DNA from 2 places in the Arthrobacter sp. T572 genome. Region 2 is predicted to be linked to the other one. Evidence: riboswitches for the same ligand, from Rfam matches in the RefSeq annotation. Region 2 holds a riboswitch; the other holds the start of a gene.
The links. Region 2 has a riboswitch for glycine ahead of gcvP (aminomethyl-transferring glycine dehydrogenase). Riboswitches for the same ligand answer to the same signal wherever they lie in the genome.
Positions count from the first base shown of each region.

Region 1: linked by a shared signal. The riboswitch ahead of gcvP (aminomethyl-transferring glycine dehydrogenase) and the one ahead of gcvP (aminomethyl-transferring glycine dehydrogenase) in region 2 are both predicted to bind glycine.

Region 1 covers NZ_JBRAZQ010000002.1:4,081,176-4,092,690, forward strand. The annotation lists gene ACUYMZ_RS20100 (hypothetical protein) at 1-406, opposite strand, end outside; gene ACUYMZ_RS20105 (hypothetical protein) at 866-1,033, shown strand; gene lipA (lipoyl synthase) at 1,030-2,037, opposite strand; gene ACUYMZ_RS20115 (L-serine ammonia-lyase) at 2,071-3,471, opposite strand; gene glyA (serine hydroxymethyltransferase) at 3,904-5,223, opposite strand; gene gcvH (glycine cleavage system protein GcvH) at 5,220-5,603, opposite strand; gene gcvT (glycine cleavage system aminomethyltransferase GcvT) at 5,624-6,745, opposite strand; gene gcvP (aminomethyl-transferring glycine dehydrogenase) at 6,757-9,597, opposite strand; glycine riboswitch at 9,756-9,855, opposite strand; gene ACUYMZ_RS20140 (PucR family transcriptional regulator) at 9,953-11,446, opposite strand.
Region 2 covers NZ_JBRAZQ010000002.1:942,530-954,044, forward strand. The annotation lists gene ACUYMZ_RS05630 (sigma-70 family RNA polymerase sigma factor) at 1-501, shown strand, start outside; gene ACUYMZ_RS05635 (MFS transporter) at 571-2,121, opposite strand; gene ACUYMZ_RS05640 (TetR/AcrR family transcriptional regulator) at 2,196-2,735, shown strand; glycine riboswitch at 2,830-2,926, shown strand; gene gcvP (aminomethyl-transferring glycine dehydrogenase) at 3,109-5,955, shown strand; gene gcvT (glycine cleavage system aminomethyltransferase GcvT) at 5,967-7,100, shown strand; gene gcvH (glycine cleavage system protein GcvH) at 7,155-7,541, shown strand; gene ACUYMZ_RS05660 (L-serine ammonia-lyase) at 7,744-9,156, shown strand; gene ACUYMZ_RS05665 (DNA/RNA non-specific endonuclease) at 9,195-10,016, shown strand; gene ACUYMZ_RS05670 (lipid II:glycine glycyltransferase FemX) at 10,186-11,274, shown strand; gene ACUYMZ_RS05675 (peptidoglycan bridge formation glycyltransferase FemA/FemB family protein) at 11,371-11,515, shown strand, end outside.

The sequences.
Region 1 (11,515 bases), 3.1 Mb from region 2:
GGTTCTCGGTGGCGCTGTCGTTGAACGTCAGGATGCCGGAGCCCACGGACACACCGCTGGTGTTGGCCGCAACGTGGTTGTTGCCGGTCACCGCGGTCACGGTGAACCAGGACGGGAGGCAGCCGGCGTTGTTGGTGCTGACGGTGGCGCTCAGCTCGCCTACCACCGTGCCGGACGTGGTCGCGTTGTCGGCCGTGTAGGCCACCGGAACCTGGTTGCCCGGGGCAAGCCCGGCGTCGAATGCGGCGTGCAGGGTTACCGTGCCGCCACCGGACGAGTTGGTGGCCGTGCCATTGCCCGAACCCGTGGTGGTCCAGTAGGCGTAGGCCGCGCCGCCGCCGACTGCTACCAATGCCACACCTGCGACGGCGGCGGTGATACGGCTCTTCCTGGAAAGCTTCTGCATTTTGACTCCTCTGTTGTTGTGCGTCCCCGGGGAGCCGACTCGCACCCCCAGCATCCGATCGGGTTTGTCGGATGAAGCGATGCCCCAATATTTCTGGCTGCCGCCACCCCCTTGCCACCCTTGGAAGTACGCCATTTTTTGCGCCGACCGACCGTTCAGGAATACGTCCTGATTCGCTTTAAGTACTCATTTTTCCGAAAGGGGACTACTTGGTTCCACGCTGGTGAAGGCCAGCGGGGGGACTCCTGGTGCGGCCTCTGCGCAAGGTGGATTTCCGCGCCAGTACTGGAATCGGGGGATGCTGGACACCGGTGCCCCGGTCCACGTTGGGGGCTCCTGGAGCGGTACTCAGTTTTTCTGCGTCCATTTCCGGCTTTTGGGCTTCTTGTCCGGAATGTGGACGGCGGGCTTGGAGGGGGTGCGTCAACATTGTGGCCGTCTTGAGCCAAAAATGCGCTGGTGTTCGAACGTGGCGAGGCTGCTTCACGGGCCCGCGCTTGTTCCCATGACGACGGCGGTCCGCCCACCGTGGGAGGTGGGCGGACCGCCGTCGTAGTATTTGTCCCCACCCTCATTTCCGGGCCGGGTGGCCTGCACAGTTCCGGCCGTGCGCCGGCCGTGGCCTAGCTGTGGGCGGCGAGGATGGTGGAGGCTTCCTGGCGGGTGGTTCCGGAGGACTCGATGTGGGCCAGGGCTTCGGGGATGGCCCAGCCCTTCTTGCGCATCGCGGTGGCCCAGAGCCGGCCGGCGCGGTAGGAGGAACGCACCAGCGGGCCGGACATGACGCCGAGGAAGCCGATCTCCTCGGCCTCGTGCTGGAGGTCCACGAATTCCTGCGGCTTGACCCACCGGTCCACGGGCAGGTGCCGTTCGGACGGGCGCAGGTACTGGGTGATCGTGATCAGGTCACACCCGGCGGCGTGCAGGTCCCGCAGGGCTTCGGAGATTTCCTCGCGGGTCTCGCCCATGCCCAGGATCAGGTTGGACTTGGTCACCATGCCCAGGTCCCGGCCCTGCGTGATGACATCCAAGGAGCGTTCGTAGCGGAACGCGGGCCGGATGCGCTTGAAAATACGAGGCACGGTCTCCACGTTGTGGGCGAACACCTCGGGCTTGGAGTCGCAGATCGCGGCGATGTGTTCGGGTTTGCCGGAGAAGTCCGGGATCAGCAACTCCACCCCGGTGCCGGGGTTCAGTTCATGGATCTTGCGGACCGTTTCGGCATACAGCCACACGCCCTCGTCCTCGAGGTCGTCACGGGCCACCCCGGTCACGGTGGCATAGCGCAGCTGCATGGCCTGCACGGACCGGGCCACCTTGGTGGGTTCGAACCGGTCCAGCGGGGAGGGCTTGCCGGTATCGATCTGGCAGAAATCACACCGCCGGGTGCACTCGGACCCGCCGATCAGGAACGTCGCTTCCTTGTCTTCCCAGCACTCGAAAATGTTCGGGCACCCGGCCTCCTCACACACCGTGTGCAGGCCTTCCTTCTTCACCAGGTTCTTCAACCCGACAAACTCCGGCCCCATCTGGACCTTCGCCTTGATCCACTCCGGCTTACGCTCAACAGGGACCGCAGCGTTACGCTGCTCGATACGCAGCAACTTACGACCTTCAGGTGCCAAGGTCATGGTTTTCCTTCGTCTTAAATCCGGATGTGGTTTTCAGCATTCGACGACGTTGACGGCGAGGCCGCCCATCGCGGTTTCCTTGTACTTGTGGGACATGTCCTTGCCGGTCTCGCGCATCGTGACAATGACCTCGTCCAGGGACACCCGGTGCGTGCCATCACCCCACAACGCCATCTTCGCGGCATTGATCGCCTTCGCCGCAGCAATCGCGTTCCGCTCAATACACGGAATCTGCACCAACCCCCCGATCGGATCACACGTGAGACCCAGGTTATGTTCCATCGCGATCTCCGCCGCGTTCTCCACCTGAGCCGGGGAACCACCCATCACCTCAGCCAACCCCGCAGCAGCCATCGACGACGCCGACCCCACCTCACCCTGGCACCCCACCTCGGCACCGGAAATCGAGGCCTGTTCCTTGTACAACACCCCCACCGCACCGGCAGCGAGCAGGAACCGCACCACCACATCATCCCGGTCCGACTGGCTGGCCTGATCCATCCCCGGGGCGTAATGCAACGCGTAATACAGCACCGCCGGGATAATCCCCGCCGCACCATTGGTCGGAGCCGTCACCACCCGCCCACCGGACGCGTTCTCCTCATTCACGGCCAGGGCGATCAGGTTCACCCACTCCTGCCAATACTTCGGATCATTGCGGTCCTTGTCCTCCTTCAACAACCGCTCCAACCAATCAGGCGCACGACGCTTCACCCGCAAACCGCCCGGCAACACACCCTCACGCTTCAGACTGGTCTCAACGCAGGCCTCCATCACAGACCAGATATGCAAGAGCCCTTCCCGGATCTCCTCCTCGGACCGGGACGCCCGCTCATTGATCAACATGATGTCGCTGATGCCCAGGCCCTTCGACGAGCACCGGCCCAACAACTCCGCCGCCGTCCGGAACGGCAACGGCAACTCCTGCTTCGACTCCTCGAGTTCCTGCTGCGCCGCGTCTTCCTCGCCCTCGCGGACAATGAACCCACCACCCACCGAGAAAAACGTCGCCTCCCTCAGCACGTTCCCCTCAGCATCAGAAACAGCAAACTTCATCCCGTTCGTATGCCGCGGCAACACCGTCAACGGATGCAACACCATATCCTCCACCGCATACGGCAGGAGCAGCCCTCCGGCGAGGTTGAGCTTGCCCGTCTCGGCGATGGAAGCCAAGCGCTCCTCCACCTCGTCGGGGAGGATCAACTCGGGCTCGAAGCCCTCAAGGCCCAGCAGGGTCGCCGTGAACGTGCCATGCCCTTTTCCGGTCGCAGCCAACGACCCGTACAAGTCCACCCGCAACCCCGCCACGGAGTCGAGGACTCCGGACTCTTTGAGCTCCCGGGCGAACACCGCCCCGGCACGCATCGGCCCCACAGTATGCGAGCTCGACGGGCCAATGCCCACGGAGAACAGATCGAAAACACCAACAGCCATAGCCGGGATCCTCTCTGGGTTGAAGGAGAAAAGCAGGTGGAAGGCAAAACAAGAAGATGGGGGCTGGGCCAAATCCCGAGCCAAGGCGGCCCAGCCCCCGCGGAGGTCCAGTACAAACCTCCAAACCCGGTATTAATGTGAGGCATTCGTTCCCAGCAAATACCCCACCCGGGTAGATCAATACGAGCCCACCCCCGGCAGGTGGTCCCATTTCTCAAAACAAACGAGCCCGCGAGTCCTGTCCCCAACCCGGAGGATCCAACCCTTGGCCCTTTGGGGCCGGCATCCGGAAGCGTGCGTCTAAGGGAGCGTCACGTCCGCCCAGCGGGCGTCTTCGCGACCGAGCACGCGGAGGATGCCGGCCCCAACGGCCGCCAGGCCGCAACCGAGCCCGCAGAGGACGTCAGGCCCGCCGGGCGAACCCCTCGAGGCTTAGCCCAGGTTCGCGACCTCCGGGTAAAGCGGGTGTGCTTCGGCGAGGGTCTCGACGCGGTGACGCAGCCCCGAGAGGTCCGCGTCGGCGTCGGCGATCAATGCTTCGGCGATGATGTCCGCAACCTCGCGGAAGGCTGCTTCGCCGAAACCGCGCGTCGCAAGCGCGGGAGCGCCGATGCGCAGGCCGGAGGTGACCATGGGCGGACGGGGGTCGAACGGGACGGCGTTGCGGTTGACGGTGATGTCGATCGCGGCGAGCCGGTCTTCGGCTTGCTGGCCGTCGAGTTCGCAGTTGCGCAGGTCCACGAGGACCAGGTGCACGTCCGTGCCGCCGGAGACCACGGAGATACCGGCCGCGGCGACGTCGGGCTGGACCAACCGCTCGGCGAGGATCCGGGCGCCTGCCAGGACGCGCGACTGGCGCTCACGGAATTCCTCGGACGCGGCGATCTTGAACGCCACGGCCTTGCCTGCGATCACGTGCTCCAGCGGTCCACCCTGCTGGCCCGGGAACACAGCCGAATTGATCCTCTTGGCGATGTCGGCGTCATTGGACAGGATGATGCCACCGCGCGGACCGGCGAGGGTCTTGTGCGTGGTGCTGGTGACGACGTGGGCGTGCGGGACCGGCGAGGGGTGCAGGCCCGCGGCCACGAGGCCCGCGAAGTGCGCCATGTCCACCATGAGGTAGGCGCCAACGGAGTCGGCGATCCGGCGGAACTCGGCGAAGTCCAGCTGCCGCGCGTATGCGGACCAGCCGGCCACGATCAGTGCAGGCTTGTGCTCCTGCGCCAGTGCCTCCACCTCGGCCATGTCCACGGTGTGGGTGTCCTCCCGGACGCCGTACGGGACCACGTTGTACAGCTTGCCGGAGAAATTGATCCGCATGCCGTGCGTGAGGTGTCCGCCATGTGCCAGGTTGAGGCCCATGATGGTGTCGCCCGGCTTGATGAGGGCGTGCATCACGGAGGCGTTGGCCTGCGCACCGGAGTGCGGCTGGACGTTGGCGTATTCGGCGCCGAACAGCGATTTGATGCGATCGATCGCGAGCTGTTCGATCACGTCAACGTGTTCGCAGCCGCCGTAGTAGCGCTTGCCCGGGTAGCCCTCGGCGTACTTGTTGGTCAGCACCGAACCCTGCGCCTGCATCACGGCAACCGCGGTGTGGTTCTCGGAGGCGATCATTTCCAGGCCCCCGCGCTGGCGGCCGAGTTCGTCGTCGATCTTTGCCGCGATCTCGGGGTCCAGCGTGGCGAGGTCGGCGTCCAACGACGGCGATACAACCTGCTCGAATTCAGTCACCGATACCGGGTTCACAGTTCGCCTCCGTTGGCTGCTGCGTATTCCTCGGCCGTCATGAGCGGACCTTCTTCGGTGGCGGCGACCTTGAAGAGCCAGCCGGCACCGTAGGGGTCGTTGTTGATGAGGGCGGGATCGTCGACGACGGCGTCGTTGATCTCGGTCACCTCACCGGTCACGGGCGAGTAGAGGTCGGAGACGGACTTGGTGGATTCCACCTCGCCGCAGGTCTCCCCCGCGGTCACTGCGGAGCCGACCTCGGGCAGGTCCACGTAGACGATGTCGCCCAGGGCGTCCGCAGCAACGGCGGAGATTCCAATACCCACCGGCCCGCCGCCATCTGCAGCAACCCATTCATGCTCAGCCGAGTACTTCAGCTCGGCAACAACTTTGCTCATATCAATTCCTTCTCTCGTGACTACTTTTGGCGCTTGTAGAAAGGCAGCGCGACGACTTCGAACGGCTCCGCCTTTCCGCGGAGGTCGACGTCAACGGTGGTGCCCGGGGCGGAATGCTCGACGTCGACATACGCCAACGCGACCGGGTAACCGAGCGTGGGACTCGGCTGGCCGGAGGTCACCTCTCCGATCAGGGAACCATCCTTGAGGACCGGGTAGTGACCGCGTGCTGCGCGACGTCCGGCACCTTTGAGGCCGACGAGTTTCTGCCCGATCGTGGTTCCAACACCGGCAGCCTTGATCGCCGCCAGTGCTTCCTTGCCCACGAAGTCCCCCTCCTTGGACAACGCCACCACGGGACCGAGCCCGGCTGCGTAGGCGTTGATGTGCCGGGAAAGTTCGTTGCCGTAAAGGGGCATGCCGGCTTCGAGGCGGAGGGAGTCGCGGGCTGCCAGGCCGGCGGGGATGAGTCCGTGGCCTTCGCCGGCTTCGAGCAGCGCCTCCCACAGGGAAGGTGCATCGGCGTTCGGGACGTAGATCTCGAACCCGTCCTCGCCCGTGTAGCCGGTGCGGGCCAACAACAGCTCGTCACCGTTGATCGAAACCTCGACGGCGGCGTAGTACTTCAGCTCCGTGACCAAGGCATGCTGCCCGGCCGGGACGAGCTTCAGCAGGATCGCTTCGGCGTTCGGGCCCTGGACCGCGATGAGGGACGTCTCAGCGGAGGCGTCTTCCACGACAACGTCGAAACTGGCGGCGCGCTCGAGCAAGGCCGCGGCGACAACCGCAGCGTTCCCCGCATTCGGAACCACGAGGTACTTGTCCTCGGACCGACGGTAAGAAATGAGATCGTCGATGATTCCGCCGTCGGAATCGCAGATCAACGAGTACTTCGCCTTCCCGTCAGCGATCGCGGACAACTTGCCCACCAAGGCGTAGTCCAGGAACGCGGCAGCTTCCGGTCCGGTCACCCAGACTTCGCCCATGTGGGAAAGGTCGAACAGGCCAGCGGCGTTACGGACTGCGTGGTGCTCGGCGAGTTCGGAGGTGTACTTGAGGGGCATCTGCCAGCCACCGAAGTCCGTGAAGGAGGCGCCGGCTTTCTTGTGCTGCTCGAAGAGAGCGGTGTAGTTCTCAGACATAGTCGGGTTCCTTAGTTCTGAAAGTCTTCGATCGGAGGGCAGGAGCAGACCAGGTTGCGGTCACCCGCCGCACCGTCAATCCGGCCCACCGGCGGGAAGTATTTGTCCTGCTTGAGGCTCGGCACCGGGAAGACGGCCTGCTCACGCGGGTAGTCGCGCTCCCAAACGGAATTCACGACGGCGGCTGCCGTGTGCGGCGCGTTGCGAAGCGGAGAGTTCTCCACGGAGAAGTCACCGGCAGCAACCTGCTCGATCTCGGCGCGGATGGTGATCATGGCCTCGATGAAGCGATCGATTTCGGCGAGGTCCTCGGACTCGGTCGGCTCAACCATCAGCGTGCCTGCAACCGGGAACGCCAAGGTCGGGGCATGGAAGCCGAAGTCGATGAGGCGTTTGGCCACGTCCTCGGCCGTAACGCCGGTGCGTGCGGTCAGTTCGCGCAGGTCCAGGATGCACTCGTGCGCCACGAGTCCACCATCGCCCGTGTAGAGGATCGGGAAGTGCTCGTCCAGGCGGGAAGCAACGTAGTTGGCGGCCAGGAGTGCCGACTTGGTGGCTTCGGTGAGGCCTTCGCCGCCCATGAGCTTCACGTAGGCCCAGGAAATCGGGAGCACGCCGGCCGAACCAAAGCGGGAAGCCGAGATAGCCACGCCGCCCTCGGAGGAAGCCTTGTTGGCATCACCGGGCATGAACGGAGCGAGGTGCGCCTTCGCAGCAACGGGACCAACACCGGGTCCGCCACCGCCGTGCGGGATGCAGAAGGTCTTGTGCAGGTTCAAGTGCGAGACATCGCCGCCAAACTTGCCCGGCTGGGCCAAACCGACCAGCGCGTTGAGGTTCGCGCCATCCACGTACACCTGGCCACCGGCCTCATGCACGGCATCGCACACCTCAACCACATCGGCATCGTAAACACCGTGCGTGGAGGGGTAGGTGATCATGATCGCCGAGAGCACGTCGCGGTTGGCCTCGATCTTCGCAGCCAGGTCAGCGTGGTCGATCGTGCCGTCGGCAGCGGTAGCCACAACCACGACCTTCATGCCCGCAAGCACGGCCGAGGCAGCGTTGGTGCCGTGGGCCGAAGCCGGAATCAAGCAGACGTTGCGCTGGTCATCGCCGCGGGACAAGTGGTAGCCGCGGATCGCGAGGAGACCGGCCAGCTCACCCTGGGAACCGGCGTTGGGCTGGATGGAGACCTGGTCGTAGCCGGTGATCTCCGTCAGGTCGGCTTCCAAACCAGTGATCAGCTCACGCCAACCCTCGGTCTGGGAGTCCGGAGCGAACGGGTGGATCGAGGCGAACTCCGGCCAGGAAATGGCTTCCATCTCGGCAGTGGCGTTCAACTTCATGGTGCACGAACCCAACGGGATCATGGTCCGGTCCAGCGCGAGGTCACGGTCGGACAGCTTGCGGATATAGCGCAACAGCTGCGTCTCGGAACGGTGCGTGTTGAACACCGGGTGCTGCAGGAAATCGGAAGTGCGGACCACGTCGGCGGACAGTTCGAACCCGGCGGCGTCCCCTACCGGACCGGCACCGAAGGCGACGGCGACTGCGGAGAGGACTTCCGGCGTCGTGGTTTCATCGACGGAAACGCCCACGGTGTCCTCATCGATGTAGCGGAGGTTGATGCCGCGCGCCTCGGCGGCACCGATCACCTTGTCCGCCTTGCCGGGAACGCGGACGGTGAGGGTGTCGAAGAAGGAGTCGGAGACGAGTTCACGGCCTGCCTTCTGCAGCGCGGTAGCCAGCACACGGGCGTGGCCGTGGACGGTTTCGGCGATTGCCTTCAAGCCTTCAGGGCCGTGGTAGACCGCGTACATCGAGGCAACAATAGCGAGCAGGGCTTGTGCCGTGCAGATGTTGGACGTGGCCTTCTCGCGGCGGATGTGCTGCTCGCGGGTCTGCAGGGCGAGGCGGTACGCGGGCACGCCGGCGTTGTCCTTGGAAACACCGACGATGCGGCCCGGAAGCGTGCGCTCCATACCGGTGCGGACAGCCATGTACGCGGCGTGCGGGCCGCCGAAGAACAGCGGAACGCCGAAGCGCTGGGCGGTTCCGACGGCGATGTCCGCACCTTGCTCGCCCGGGGGCGTGATGAGGGTGAGAGCCAGCAAATCGGCGGCCACAGTGACCAGCGCGCCGCGTTCTTTCGCGGACGCGATCACGGGAGCGTGGTTGAAAACCCGGCCGGAAACGCCCGGCTGCTGGAGGACGACGCCGTTGATGTCGCCGTCGGGCAGTCCTGCGGAAAGGTCCGCAACGAGAACTTCGAAGCCGAGTGCCTCGGCGCGGCCCTTCACGATCGCGATGGTCTGCGGGAGGAGGTCGGCATCCAGGACGGTCTTGCCGTCCTTCACAGCTTTGTTGGCGCGGCGCATCAGCAGCACGGCCTCGGCCACTGCGGTGGCTTCATCAAGGAGGGAAGCGTTGGCGATGGGCAGGCCCGTGAGGTCCTGGACCATGGTTTGGAAGTTCAGGAGCGCTTCGAGGCGGCCCTGGGAAATCTCCGGCTGGTAGGGCGTGTAAGCGGTGTACCAGGCCGGGGATTCGAGGATGTTGCGGCGGATGACCGGGGGCGTGATGGTGTCGTAGTAGCCCTGGCCGATCATCTGGACGGCGGTTTTGTTCTTCGCCGCGAGCTTGCGGAGTTCGGCCAGGACCTGGGTCTCGCTCAGCGCCTTTTGCAGGGCGAGCGGCGATGACTGGCGGATGGAATCGGGAACGGCCACGTCAACCAAGCCATCGACGGAGTCGTAGCCGATGGCCTTGAGCATGGTCTCAACATCGGCCTGGCGACGGGCGCCGATATGCCGGTCCGCGAAAGCGGTTGGGGAGGATTTAACAGTCAAGAGGAACTCCAGGATTCAGGCGCCCGCTGAGCGCCATGGTGAATATGGGTTCCTCCCCGCTCTGTATTGGACCTGAGAGATTCCGTGGACTGTGTTCTTGGCAAGGTCCACTTGCACCGTCGGTGAGCCCGGTTGCCCGGACTGCTTTCCAGAGTTGCCTCGCCGCGGCGGTACATGGGCCTGAGAGATTCCTGGGGAGGATTTGCTCCTACGGCGCCTGACTGGATGTACCCGGCAGGACTCTCCCGCCGCAGATCAAAAGCGTGTGCGCCACCTCGGTGACACGCTTCACACCATAGCGGCTGGTCGCTGACAATGGCAAGGCGGACGTTTCCCGCTGGGTTTGAAGAAGGGCCTAACCGTGCATCGCCTCGTGGATTTGCAAGGCCAGCCAGAGCTGCGCCAGCGTTGAGGTTTCACCCATATCCAGGCCTGTCAGCTCACCGATTTTCCGGATCCGGTAGATGATGGTTTGCCGGTGCGTGAAGAGGGCGGAAGCCGTCTTTTGCCACGAGCGTTGTGAGTTGAGATAGGTTTTCAGCGTGACCATGAGGTCACCGTCCTGGCGCTGCTCGTATTCGAAAACCGGGCCCAGGAGCCGCTGGACCAATGCGCTTCCTTCCTCGAATCCGGTCAAACCCAGCCAGCTTGGCCCTTGGGCGTACCGGGCAAGCCCCAGTTTGTTCGCCTTGGCCGAACCCAGCGCCCACAACGACTCCTGCAAGGCTTGTTGAAGCCCGCCCACCGCGGATGCGGAGCTCACACCGATGGTGGTTCCCAAGCCCGTACAGTGGATCAGCAACTCGTCCGCCAAGTCAGCCGCGACCACCACGTGGAGCCGGTCGTTCCGCCTCAGTGAAGCTGCCGATGTCGCATGCCGCCAGAGTTCGATGTGCACGCTTGCCAGCTTGTCGGCGTCGTCCGCGGACATCGAGGCGACCACGAAGCGTTGCGGAGGGACCTCGAACGCCTCCAGTCGCCGCTCCATTTCCGCTGTCCCGAGGCGGCCATCCAGCGCCTGCAGCAGGAACTCACCGGCCAGCCGGTGGCGGCCTTCGAGCGAGAGGACAATCCGGGCCAGCTGCAGTCCCAGCACGGTTGCGGCATGCAGGAGCACGACGGCGTCAGGGTGCGGTTCGCTGCCCGGCAGCACCACCAGCAGCGCGTTCGCGTGGGTGGGAATGGCCATGGTGAGGACGTGCCGGCCGCGGATCCGGTGCCACTGGAAGTTCTTGCCCGCAACCGAGACCTGGCCCGGGTGCGGCGACCATTCCTCCACAAGGAATTCCGGCAGGGACTGCCCCTCGGGGTGCCATGGATGGAGGCAACGGCGGTCCACCACGAACAGCTCCGAATCCAGCTCCGTGGCGAGCCGCAGCACCAGGCTTTGCCAGTGGTCCTCCGAGGCGCCGGCCGTGCGGAGGAGGTCGTACACCCGGGCCGTCTGCCGAAGCCGCCGCGATTCCTCAAGCAGCGACGACTCGGCCACGGACCGCGCAATGGCGATGAACGGGAGCGGGTATGGGATGTTGATCAGGGGCAGGGGAAGCCGGTCGCAGGCCTGCAGGAATTCCTCCGTCAGCGGCGGCGCGTGCATCTTCTCGCCAATCGCCAACGCACTGGCACCGGCATCCACCAAGGCCTCTGCGAGCGCCACTTGACCGTCCGGGTCCGCCGGGATCGAGAGCCCGTTGGTCATCATGAGTTCGCCGCCGGTGACCCACTCCCACAATCGCGGCAGGTCGGAAGTGTGGGCCCACGTGATGCGGTTGCCGGTGCCGCTGGCGCCGGCCAGGAGGGTCAGAGCGAGCTGCGGCTCGGCCACGAGTTCGGCGACGGTGATGGCCATGGATGATGACTCCTGGGTCTTGTTTCGGGGCCTTTAGACGTTTGTCTAAACACCCCGACCATTTGTAGT
Region 2 (11,515 bases):
ACTCCCACGGTGCCGGAGTTGGCCTCTGCCTTGGGCGTGGAACGCAGCCATGTGGAAGCTGCCCTGGCCGATGCCGCCCGGACGCTCAGTTCGCTGGACGAGGTGGTGGCAGATACCGTGGCCTCCGGCGCTCCGTCCCCTGAACACTCTGTCCTCGCGGACGAGCGCATCAAGTATCTGCGGGCCGCCGTCGACTCCCTTCCGGAGAAGATGCGCTTCGTGATCCAGGAGATCTACCTTGCCGGCCGTTCCGTGAAGGACCTTGCCGAGGAACTCGGTTCGACCCACGCCGCAGTGTCGCAGCAGCGGGCCGAGGGCATCCGCCTCATGCGCGACGGCCTGGCAGCCCATTACGCGGACAACCCCGACCAGCCCTTTGAACCTGAATCCCGAATCACCGCCCGGCGACGCAATGACTACTTGGCTGCGCTGGCCACGGCGACCACCGGAGGGATCACCCGGGGCCTGGGCCTTGGGTCCTCGCTCAATCAAGCCGTCTAGCAGCAGGCAGCCGGAAGCCCGGGCCGTGGGATGGCCCGGGCTTCCTGCTGCGACTGCCTGGACGCGCCGTTAGTGCGCCTTGGGCACCCTGCGGAGTACGACGGCGGCAAGCACTGCCGCTCCAGCCATCAGTACCAGCCCGATCGCCGCCGTGATGTGGACGCCGGATTCGAAGGCGACCCGGGCGGCCAAGGTGAGGGCATCAGACAAGGGTGCAGGGAGAGCCGCGGCTGCATCCACGGCTCCGGCCAGTGTCTCCCCGGAGTTTCCGGCGGCTTGGCTGGACAGGCCTTCGGGCAGGACGAGGTTGTGCTGGTAAGACGCCGTCAGGATGGAACCGAGCACTGCGGTGCCCAGCAGGGATCCGAGTTCATAGCCCGTTTCGGAGATGGCGGATGCGGCTCCGGATTTGTCGGCCGGGACGGAGGACAGGATCAGGTCATTGGAGATTGTTTCCGCTGCTCCCACGCCAACGGCAAGGATGGTCAGGGCGGACAGCAGGAACACCGGCCCGTGTCCGTGGTCTCCCACCACAACCACCAGGTAGCCCACGGCACTGAAACTCAGGCCGGCGGCGACCACGAATCCAGGCCTGATCCGTTTGACCAGCGGCACCACCAACAGTCCGGCAACAATCGTGGCGAGCAGGGCCGGAATCATGGCGATGCCCGCTTCCATGGGGGACTGCCCCTCCACCAACTGCAGGTGCTGGGCGAAGAAGTAGATGAACCCGGTCATGGAGAACAGTGACAGGACGTTGGCCACGATCGCCGTGCTGAACACCTTGTTGCCGAAGAGGCGGACATCCAGCATGGGGTTCTCCAACAGGCGCTGCCTCCGGACGAACACTGTGCCCATGACCAGGCCAAACACCATGAATGCCAGGGCGGTCGCCCCGAAGCCATGGACGGCGGATTCCTTGATGCCATAGACGAACGGCGCCATGGTCAGGATGGACAGCGCAATGCTGGGCACGTCCACCCGGCCGGGATTGGCGTCCTTGGACTCGGGGATGAGCGTGGTGCCGAGAGCGAGCAAGGGAAGCAGCAGGAAGGTCGCCACGAGGAACACGGCACCCCACCAGAAGTGCTCCACCAGCCAGCCACCAAAGATGGGGCCCAGCGCAGCGCCTCCGGAGAAGCCGGCGGCCCACACCGCGATGGCGAGCCTGCGACGGTTGGGATCCGTGAAGATGTTCCGGATCAAGGAGAGGGTGGAGGGCATCAGCATGGCGCCGAAGACGCCCAGGGCGGCGCGGCCGGCAATCAGCCACTCGGCGGACGGCGCGAACGCTGTAGCAGCCGACACCGCCGCGAAGCCCGTGCTGCCGATCATGAGCAGCCGCCGTCGTCCGACCCTGTCGCCGAGGTTGCCCATGGAGACCAACAGGGCGGCCAGGACCAGCGGGTAGGAGTCCACGATCCAGAGCAACTGGACACCGCCAACTTCCAGGGACCGGGCGATTTCCGGAAGAGCAAAGGTGAGGGCGGTGTTGTCGACGGCGACCAGCAGCACCGGGACCATCAGCAGGGCCAGTGCTGCCCAGTCGCGCCACGGTGCCCGGTCCTGCGCGGACTGCTGGCGGACAGGGGTTGCTGGGGTCGAAGACTGGGTGAACATGGCAATAACTGTACCGTCTGGACGGTATAGTTTCAACTTCGGAATGCCCACAGCAATAGGGGATGATGGAACCCATGCCACGAAAACCAGTAGCCAAGGACTCGGTCCTGGATGCCTTCGAAGCCCTCCTGATCGAGGTCGGCGAACGGGCCGCCACGCTCGACGCCGTAGCCAAGCGCGCCGGTGTCTCCAAGGGCGGGCTGCTCTACCACTTTCCTAACAAGGAGGCGCTGATCGCGGCGCTGTTGGAACGCCTCGACAACCTCGCGCAGGAAGACATTGAACAGATGAAAGCTGCTCCCGATGGAGCGGCTGCCTACTTCATCCGCTCTTCGTTGTGGGCGGGGACGCCCATGGACCGGGCCTTCGTGGCGGCGACCCGGTTGGCGGAGGTCGCCCATGAGGAAACACGACGGCGGTTCGCCGGTATCCAGCAACAGTGGCTGGATGTCCTGGCTGAGGATGTGGGGCCCGACGTGGCCAAGGCTGTCAGCTACATGGGGGATGGGCTGTACTTTAACGCGATGTTCGAGGGCGGCCAGGAGACGGGCGACGGCAGGCGGGAGGCCGACGTCGGGATTCTCCTGAAGGTGCTGGAGCGCCTGCGGGCATAGGCCGCCTGCACCATTTGCGGCGGCGCCCGCCGCGTAGGACAATTAAGCCTTGTGGCGCGCCTTCCCAGCGCCCACAGACAACTGAACAAGCCTTTGATCTGCGGCGGGAGAGTCCTGCAGTACGTGATGCAGGCGCCGTAGGAGCAAACCCTCCCCAGGAATCTCTCAGGCCCATGCACCGCCGCGGCGAGGCAACTCTGGAAAGCAGCAGGCAGGAACGCGTCACCACCGGCGCGGGCCTACCGTGCTCACCGACGGTGCAAGCGATCGTTGTGCAGACAACGCGCGGAAACTCTCAGGTCCAATACAGAGCGGGGAGGAACCCGAGTAGCTGCGGCGTACCCACGCGCCGCCCAAGTATTGGAGTTCCTTCGTGACGGTTAGTTCTGCCTCCACCACCTTCGTTGACCGGCATATCGGTGCCCGCCGCCAGGCCGACGTTGAAACCATGCTGAAGTCCGTCGGATACGACTCCGTCGATTCGCTCGTTGACACCGCGGTTCCCAACGACATCCGCCAGGACGTGGCGCTGACCCTCCAGAACGCCCTTTCCGAGGTTGAGGTCCTGGCGGAACTCCGCAAGCTGGCCGCAAAGAACAAGACGGCCGTACAGATGATCGGCCAGGGCTACTACGACACCATTACCCCGCCGGTGATCCGCCGCAATATCCTCGAGTCCCCTGCCTGGTACACCGCTTACACCCCGTACCAGCCCGAGATCTCCCAGGGCCGTCTTGAGGCACTTCTGAACTTCCAGACCATGGTCCAGGACCTTGTTGGCCTGCCGATCGCCAACGCGTCCTTGTTGGATGAAGCCACCGCCGTGGCCGAAGCCGTCCTCATGATGCGCAGGGCCAACAAGAACAAGGCTGCCCAGGATGGCAAGACCGTCCTGGACGCCGACTGCCTGCCGCAGACCATCGCGATCGTGAAGGGCCGTGCCGAGGCCCTCGGTTTCGAGGTTGAGGTCGCTGATCTTTCCCTCGGCCTCCCGGAAGGTGCCATCAACGGCGTCGTCCTCCAGCAGCCGGGCGTTTCCGGCCGAGTCTTCGACCACTCCGCCGTGATCGCCGCGGCGAAAGAGCGGGGCGCGTTGGTCACCGTCGCAGCCGATCTTCTCTCGCTCACCCTCATCACTCCTCCCGGCGAGCAGGGCGCCGATATCGCCGTGGGTTCCGCCCAGCGACTGGGCGTGCCGCTGTTCTTCGGCGGCCCGCACGCCGCCTACATGGCCGTCCAGAAGGGCTTGGAGCGTTCCATGCCGGGCCGTCTGGTGGGCGTTTCCAAGGACGACGCCGGTGTCCCCGCCTACCGCCTGGCGCTGCAGACCCGTGAGCAGCACATCCGCCGCGAGAAGGCCACGTCCAACATCTGTACCGCGCAGGCATTGCTCGCGATCGTCGCTTCGATGTACGCGGTCTACCACGGTCCCGAGGGACTGAAGGCAATCGCCGAGACGGCGCACCAGCACGCCCGCACCCTTGCCGCCTCCCTGAGGGCCGCCGGCGTCGAGGTCCTGCACGGTTCGTTCTTCGACACCATCACGGTCCGCGTACCGGGCCGCAGCGCCGAGCTCGTCGCTGCCGCAGAGGCCAGCGGCATCAACCTGCGCGGCGTCGACGCGGACACTGTGGGTATCTCGGTTGATGAAACCACTACAGCCGACATCGTCGGCGGTGTCCTTGAAGTGTTCGGCGCCCCGGTACTGGAATCCGTGGAGGGTTTCGCGCTCGAAGCTTCCGTTGAGCGCTCCAGCGATTACCTGCAGCACCCGGTGTTCAACACGCACCGTTCCGAGACCCAGCTCCTGCGCTACATCCGCAAGCTCTCCGACCGCGACCTCGCGCTGGACCGGACCATGATCCCGCTCGGTTCGTGCACCATGAAGCTCAACGCCACCGCTGAGATGGAAGCCATTTCCTGGCCCGAGTTCGCCTCGATCCACCCGTTCGCCCCGGACTCCCAGACCGCTGGCTGGCGCGAGTTGATCACAGACCTCGAAGCCCAGCTCACCGAGATCACGGGTTACGACCAGGTCTCCATCCAGCCGAACGCCGGCTCGCAGGGTGAGCTCGCGGGCCTCCTCGCGATCCGTGGCTACCACCACTCCCGGGGTGACCAGCAGCGCAACGTCTGCCTGATCCCGGCTTCGGCCCACGGCACCAACGCCGCCTCGGCTGTGCTCGCCGGCATGAAGGTCGTTGTTGTCGCTACCGCATCTGACGGCACCATCGACCACGCTGACCTCAAGGCGAAGATCGAAGCCAACCGCGACGTTCTCTCGGCGATCATGATCACCTACCCGTCCACCCACGGTGTTTACGACGCCGACGTTCGCGAGGTTTGCGACGCCGTCCACGAGGCCGGAGGACAGGTCTACATCGACGGCGCCAACCTCAACGCACTCGTTGGCCTGGCACAGCCGGGCAAGTTCGGCGGCGACGTGTCCCACCTGAACCTGCACAAGACCTTCTGCATCCCGCACGGCGGCGGCGGACCCGGCGTTGGCCCGGTTGCTGCCAAGGCACACCTCGCGCCGTTCATGCCGGGGGATGCTGCCTCCTGGACCGAAGGTAACGATGTCCCGATCTCGGCGTCGCGCTTCGGCTCGGCCGGTGTGCTCCCGATTTCCTGGGCGTACGTTAAGCTCATGGGGGGCCAGGGCCTCACTGAAGCAACCAAGTCCGCACTGCTGGCGGCGAACTACATCGCAGCACGCCTCAACGATTACTTCCCGGTCCTCTACACCGGCGAAGCCGGCCTGGTGGCCCACGAGTGCATCCTGGACCTGCGCGAACTGACGGCCAAGACCGGCGTTACCGCGGAAGATGTGGCCAAGCGCCTCATCGATTTCGGTTTCCACGCGCCCACGCTGGCCTTCCCGGTTGCCGGCACCCTCATGGTGGAGCCCACGGAGTCCGAGGACCTCGTGGAGATCGACCGCTTCATCGAAGCCATGATCACCATCCGCAAGGAAATCGACCAGGTGGCCCACGGCGACTTCTCCGTGCAGGATTCCCCGCTTCGCCGCGCACCCCACACGGCAGCCGCCGTCGTAAGTTCCGATTGGGACCGCGCGTACCCGCGTGAGCAGGCCGCCTTCCCCGTCCACCACCTGAAGCAGGACAAGTATTTCCCGCCGGTGGGACGCATCGACGGTGCAGCGGGCGACCGCAACCTGGTGTGCTCCTGCCCGCCAATCGAAGCGTTCGAGAACTAAGGGAAATGGCAATGACTGAGAAGCACACAGCCCTCTACGAGGAGCACAAGAAGCTCGGCGCGTCTTTCACGGACTTCGGTGGGTGGCAGATGCCGCTTAAGTACACCTCCGAGCTGGCTGAACACCACGCCGTCCGGAAGTCCGCCGGCCTGTTCGACCTCTCCCACATGGGCGAAGTTTGGGTCACCGGACCGCAGGCAGCGGAGTTTTTGGATTACGCCTTGGTGGGCAAGATCTCCGCCATGGCCGACGGAAAAGCCAAGTACTCCCTGATCTGCCAGGAAGACGGCGGGATCATCGACGACCTGATTGTGTACCGTCGTGGTGCCGATAAATTCCTGGTGGTGCCGAACGCCGGCAATGCCTTTGTGGTCGCATCTGAACTGCTGCAGCGCGCCGCGGGCTTTGATGTCGTGGTCGAGGATGCTTCATCGTCGACGTCGTTGATCGCCGTTCAGGGGCCGCTTGCGGAAGCGATCCTGCTGCGCCTGGTTCCGGCCGAGCAGCACCCGCTGGTCACGGAACTGAAGTACTACGCCGCAGTCGAGGTGACTTTCCTGGTGGCCGGCTCCGGACAGGACCTGCTGCTGGCACGCACCGGCTACACCGGCGAAGACGGCTTCGAGATCTTCGTCCCCAACGAATCCGCCGCCGCGCTGTGGCAGGCGATTTCGGCTGTTGCGGAGGATGGTGAACTGGTTCCGGCAGGCCTTGCATCGCGCGACTCCCTGCGCCTCGAGGCCGGCATGCCCCTGTACGGCAACGAGCTCTCCCGCGAAGGTAATCCGTTCGCTGCCGGACTTGGGCCCGTTGTGGCGCTGTCCAAGGAAGGCGACTTTGTTGGCAAGGAAGCACTCGCTGCCTTAAAGGCCTCCGGCGCGGGTTCCTCTACTGGTCGCAAGCTCGTGGGCCTCAAGGGCCTGGGTCGACGTGCCGGCCGCTCGCACTACCCCGTAGTGAAGGACGGAGCCGTTGTTGGCGAAGTGACCTCCGGCCAGCCGAGCCCGACGCTCGGGTACCCTGTGGTCCTCGCTTATGTGGACGTTGCTTTGGCCGAGCCCGGGACTGCTGTGGATGTAGACCTTCGCGGGAAGCCCGAGCCGTTCGAAGTAGTCGCACTGCCTTTCTACAAGCGCCAAAAGTAGTTAGGCAGGCCCGAGCCTGTCATAGTTTTTGATCAACCACAGTTAGGAAACAGAATGCCCAAAGTAGCGCCTGAACTTCAGTACTCCGACGAACACGAGTGGGTCCTGCGTGGGGAGGGAAACTCGGTGTCTGTTGGCATCTCCGAGGTTGCCACCGACGCGCTGGGTGACATCGTGTACGTCGACCTGCCCGAGGTCGGTTCCACCGTGACTGCAGGCGAGACGTGTGGCGAGGTTGAGTCCACCAAGTCCGTCTCGGACTTGTACTCGCCCGTCACCGGTGAGGTCACGGAGATCAACGACGCCGTTGTGTCCGACCCCGCACTCATCAACAACGACCCCTACGGCCAGGGATGGCTGTTCAAGGTCGCTGCCGAGTCTGACGGCCCGCTGCTGTCGGCAGAGGAATACGCCTCCAAGAACGGCGGAGACCTGGGTTAAGCCGCCCGTTCCGAAGGGCACCACCGTCGCTGGCAGGCGTAGCGTGGACTTGTAGTAACTCAATAAAATTGCGACGCCGGATTGCCGCCTTTGGGGGCCATCCGGCGTCGTACTTCGGTCGTCTTCCGCCACAAGCGGTAGCGGCCATCCGGCAGGACCATCTGCCGGACCGTTTTCAAGCTGTATAAAAGGGATCCCGGCTATGGCTGTTGGTGTTTTCGATCTGTTCTCCGTGGGCATTGGCCCGTCGAGCTCGCATACTGTGGGGCCGATGCGTGCCGGGGCGGTGTTCGCCGGCGAGTTGAAGGACGAGGGGGTTCTCGGCTCGGTGGCTTCGTTGCGGGTTGATTTGTATGGTTCGTTGGCGGCGACCGGGCGTGGCCACGGAACCATGACAGCAACGTTGCTGGGTTTGGAGGGTTACCACCCTGAGCTGATCCTCCCCGAGGAAGTGGAGGAGCGGCTTGCCGCGATCGCTGAGACGGGTGTTTTAAATCTGGCCGGTGCTTCCGGTGACGGTGTCCAGTTGCCGTATGCGGTGGAGGATATGGTGTTGCATCCGTTGACGGTGTTGCCGCGGCATACGAACGGGATGAAGTTCGCTGTTTCTGATGCTGAGGGGAACGTGCTGAGGGAGGCGACGTTTTTCTCGGTGGGTGGTGGGTTCATTGTCCGTGAGGGCGAGGAAGACACGGCGCGGGCTGAGTTGGAGGAGTCCAAGGCTGAGTTGCCGTTGCCGTTCCGGACGGCGGCGGAGTTGCTGGGGCGGTGCTCGTCCAAGGGCTTGCGGATCAGCGACATCATGTTGATCAATGAGCGGGCGTCCCGGTCGGAGGAGGAGATCCGGGAAGGGCTCTTGCATATCTGGTCTGTGATGGAGGCCTGCGTTGAGACCAGTCTGAAGCGTGAGGGTGTGTTGCCGGGCGGTTTGCGGGTGAAGCGTCGTGCGCCTGATTGGTTGGAGCGGTTGTTGAAGGAGGACAAGGACCGCAATGATCCGAAGTATTGGCAGGAGTGGGTGAACCTGATCGCCCTGGCGGTGAATGAGGAGAACGCTTCCGGTGGGCGGGTGGTGACGGCTCCGACCAATGGTGCGGCGGGGATTATCCCGGCGGTGCTGTATTACGCGTTGCATTACGCCCCGGGGATGGATCAGGCCTCGCAGGCTGACCGGGATGATGTGGTGGTGCGGTTCCTGCTTGCTGCTGGTGCGGTGGGGGTGTTGTACAAGGAGCAGGCTTCGATTTCCGGTGCCGAGGTGGGGTGCCAGGGTGAGGTGGGGTCGGCGTCGTCGATGGCTGCTGCGGGGTTGGCTGAGGTGATGGGTGGTTCTCCGGCTCAGGTGGAGAACGCGGCGGAGATCGCGATGGAACATAACCTGGGTTTGACGTGTGATCCGATTGGCGGGTTGGTGCAGATTCCGTGTATTGAGCGGAACGCGATTGCTGCGGCGAAGGCGATCAACGCCGCCAAGATGGCGTTGTGGGGTGATGGCACGCACCGGGTCTCCCTGGACGAGGTCATCGTCACGATGCGCGAGACCGGCAAGGACATGTCCCACAAGTACAAGGAAACCGCGATGGGCGGCCTCGCCGTCAACGTCGTCGAATGCTGAGTCTGTTCGCTGTCGGTGCCTAGTGCCATGCTGTATGCATGAGCGGGGGATATGACCGGGATTTCTTGCGGGCACGCCTGGAGCTGCCCAGTCCGTCGGCAACGACTACTTTGTTGGACTACACGCACTTCTCCGTGCGCTTCCGGGCTGCCCGGAAGCTCGCGGCGATTGTTGGAGTCAACATCAGCGGCAGGGAACTGAATCCTTTGGCCCGGGAGGGCACGTGGCATTTTGACGAGCGCATACCCCGGGAGCAGCAGGCGGGGCCGGACGTCTACAAGAACAACGCCTTCGATCGGGGACACCTGGTGCGGCGGCTCGATCCGGTGTGGGGCGATGCTGCTACGGCCAAGAAAGCGAATCAGGACACTTTCGCATTCACCAATGCAGCACCCCAAGTGGATGACTTCAACCAAGGCAAGGAACTTTGGGTAGGGCTGGAAGACCATGTGCTGGGCCACGCCGACGCGCACGACGCCAAGCTCAGCGTGTTCACCGGGCCGGTCTTTGCCGACGACGATTCCGAATACAGGGGCGTGAAGATCCCCAAAAGATTCTGGAAAATCGCAGCTTGGACCAACGATGGAACGCTCGGCGCTGCCGGCTTCGTGCTGGACCAGTCGCCACTGTTGGGCAAGGTTGAGTTGAAAAAGGCTCTGACGCAGCGCCTCCTGGAGGGAGAACCGCCACCCCTTGGTCCGTTCAGGACTTTCCAGGTTCCTGTCGGTGAGATCGCAGACCTGACCGGGCTGAGCCTGAGCCGGCTGACCAACGCCGATCGGCTCGCCAGCGGCCAGCGGGAATTGGGGAAAGCCCCCAAGGCCATCCAATTGGAGAGCATGGAACAGATCCGGCTCTGACCCGGATGATCGCCTGGCTCTGGGCTCTCCCAAGAAGCATCACTGATGTGCGCCGGAGCGCCGCTACCCGGGAATCGGGTCATATACCCATGCCCGATAGACTTGATTCTGCATGTCCGCATGCGCACTATGCCTGAACACCGCTTGAACCCTGCACTGAACCCTGAGATTGGACACGGCCACCTTGCGAGAATTTACTGCCCGCTTTGCCACCGCCGAGGAAATCGATAACTGGGACAAGCACGTCACTGCCAACCCGAACGGCGGCAACATGCTGCAGTCGGACGCCTATGCTGCAGTGAAGGACGGGAACGGTTGGCTGGTCCGCCGGCTCGTCATCGAGACCGCCGGATACTCCAGCTACAACCTGCTGCTGGAGAAGAAGTTTCCTGTCCTGGGACGCCTCTGGTACCTGATCAAGGGCCCCGATGCCGAGTCCGTCGAGGACATCAAGCCGATGCTGGACGCCGTCGCCCGTTTGGCGAAAGAACATAAACTGAACGTCTTCACCATCAAGATAGAGCCCGACGTCGTGGAGTCACCTGAAGTGACTGCGCAACTAAAGGCTTCCGGCCTGGTTAAGGCCCCCAACATCCAGTCGAACGACTTCACAGCTGTTCTGGACATCTCTGCGCCCGCCAACGAGGTTCTGCGGAGCATCTCATCGCGCGCCCGCAACGCAGTTCGCCGCGCGGAGCGCGAGGGCTGCGAGGTAGTCCAGGAAGAAGCCGGCGAGGACAGTTACCGCAAGCTCTATGCCCTCATGCAGAACACGGTGAATGCCAAAGGCGCCATGCCTCTGCGGAGCTACGAGTACTACGCCGCGTTCTGGGGCGGATTCAGCAGCAGGGGCCAAGGTCAGTTCTTTTTTGTCTACGAGGATGGCCAGCCCAGCGTCGGTGCGTTCGTGATCAACTACGGCTCCAAGGCCACCTACAAAGACGGCGGCTCCACCCAGAACCGCAAGCAATACGGTGACTCGCACTTGGTCCAGTGGGCCGCCATCCAGCGCATGCAGGAACTGGGTTGCGTGGAGTACGACTTCTGCGGCACACCCCCTTCTGCAAGCATCAAGGACAAGTCCCATCCGTTGTACGGACTGGGATCCTTTAAAACCAGCTTCACCAAGACCGTCACGGACTTCGTGGGCTGCTACGACCTCGTTCTGGGACCTGTCCGGTACAAACTGTGGCTCAAAGGTGCGGAGAAAGTCTTCCGCCGACTCGAAACCATGCGCACCGGTGGACAGTTCTACTAGACCGCAACCCGAAGCACGGCCCGCCCCGGCCACCAACGGGTGCACATCCAACAAGATGAGGTATTTTCTTTGACTCCGATCGAGGCTGGAACCGACATGGAATTCGTAATTCTCAGTGACGCTGATTTCGAGACCTTCGCCAAGGGACACCCACAAGCGAGCTTCATCCAATCCATGGACCTCACCCGTTTCCAGAGAGCGCGCGGTCAGGAAGTGGAGCTCTTCGGCGTCACCCGCGGCG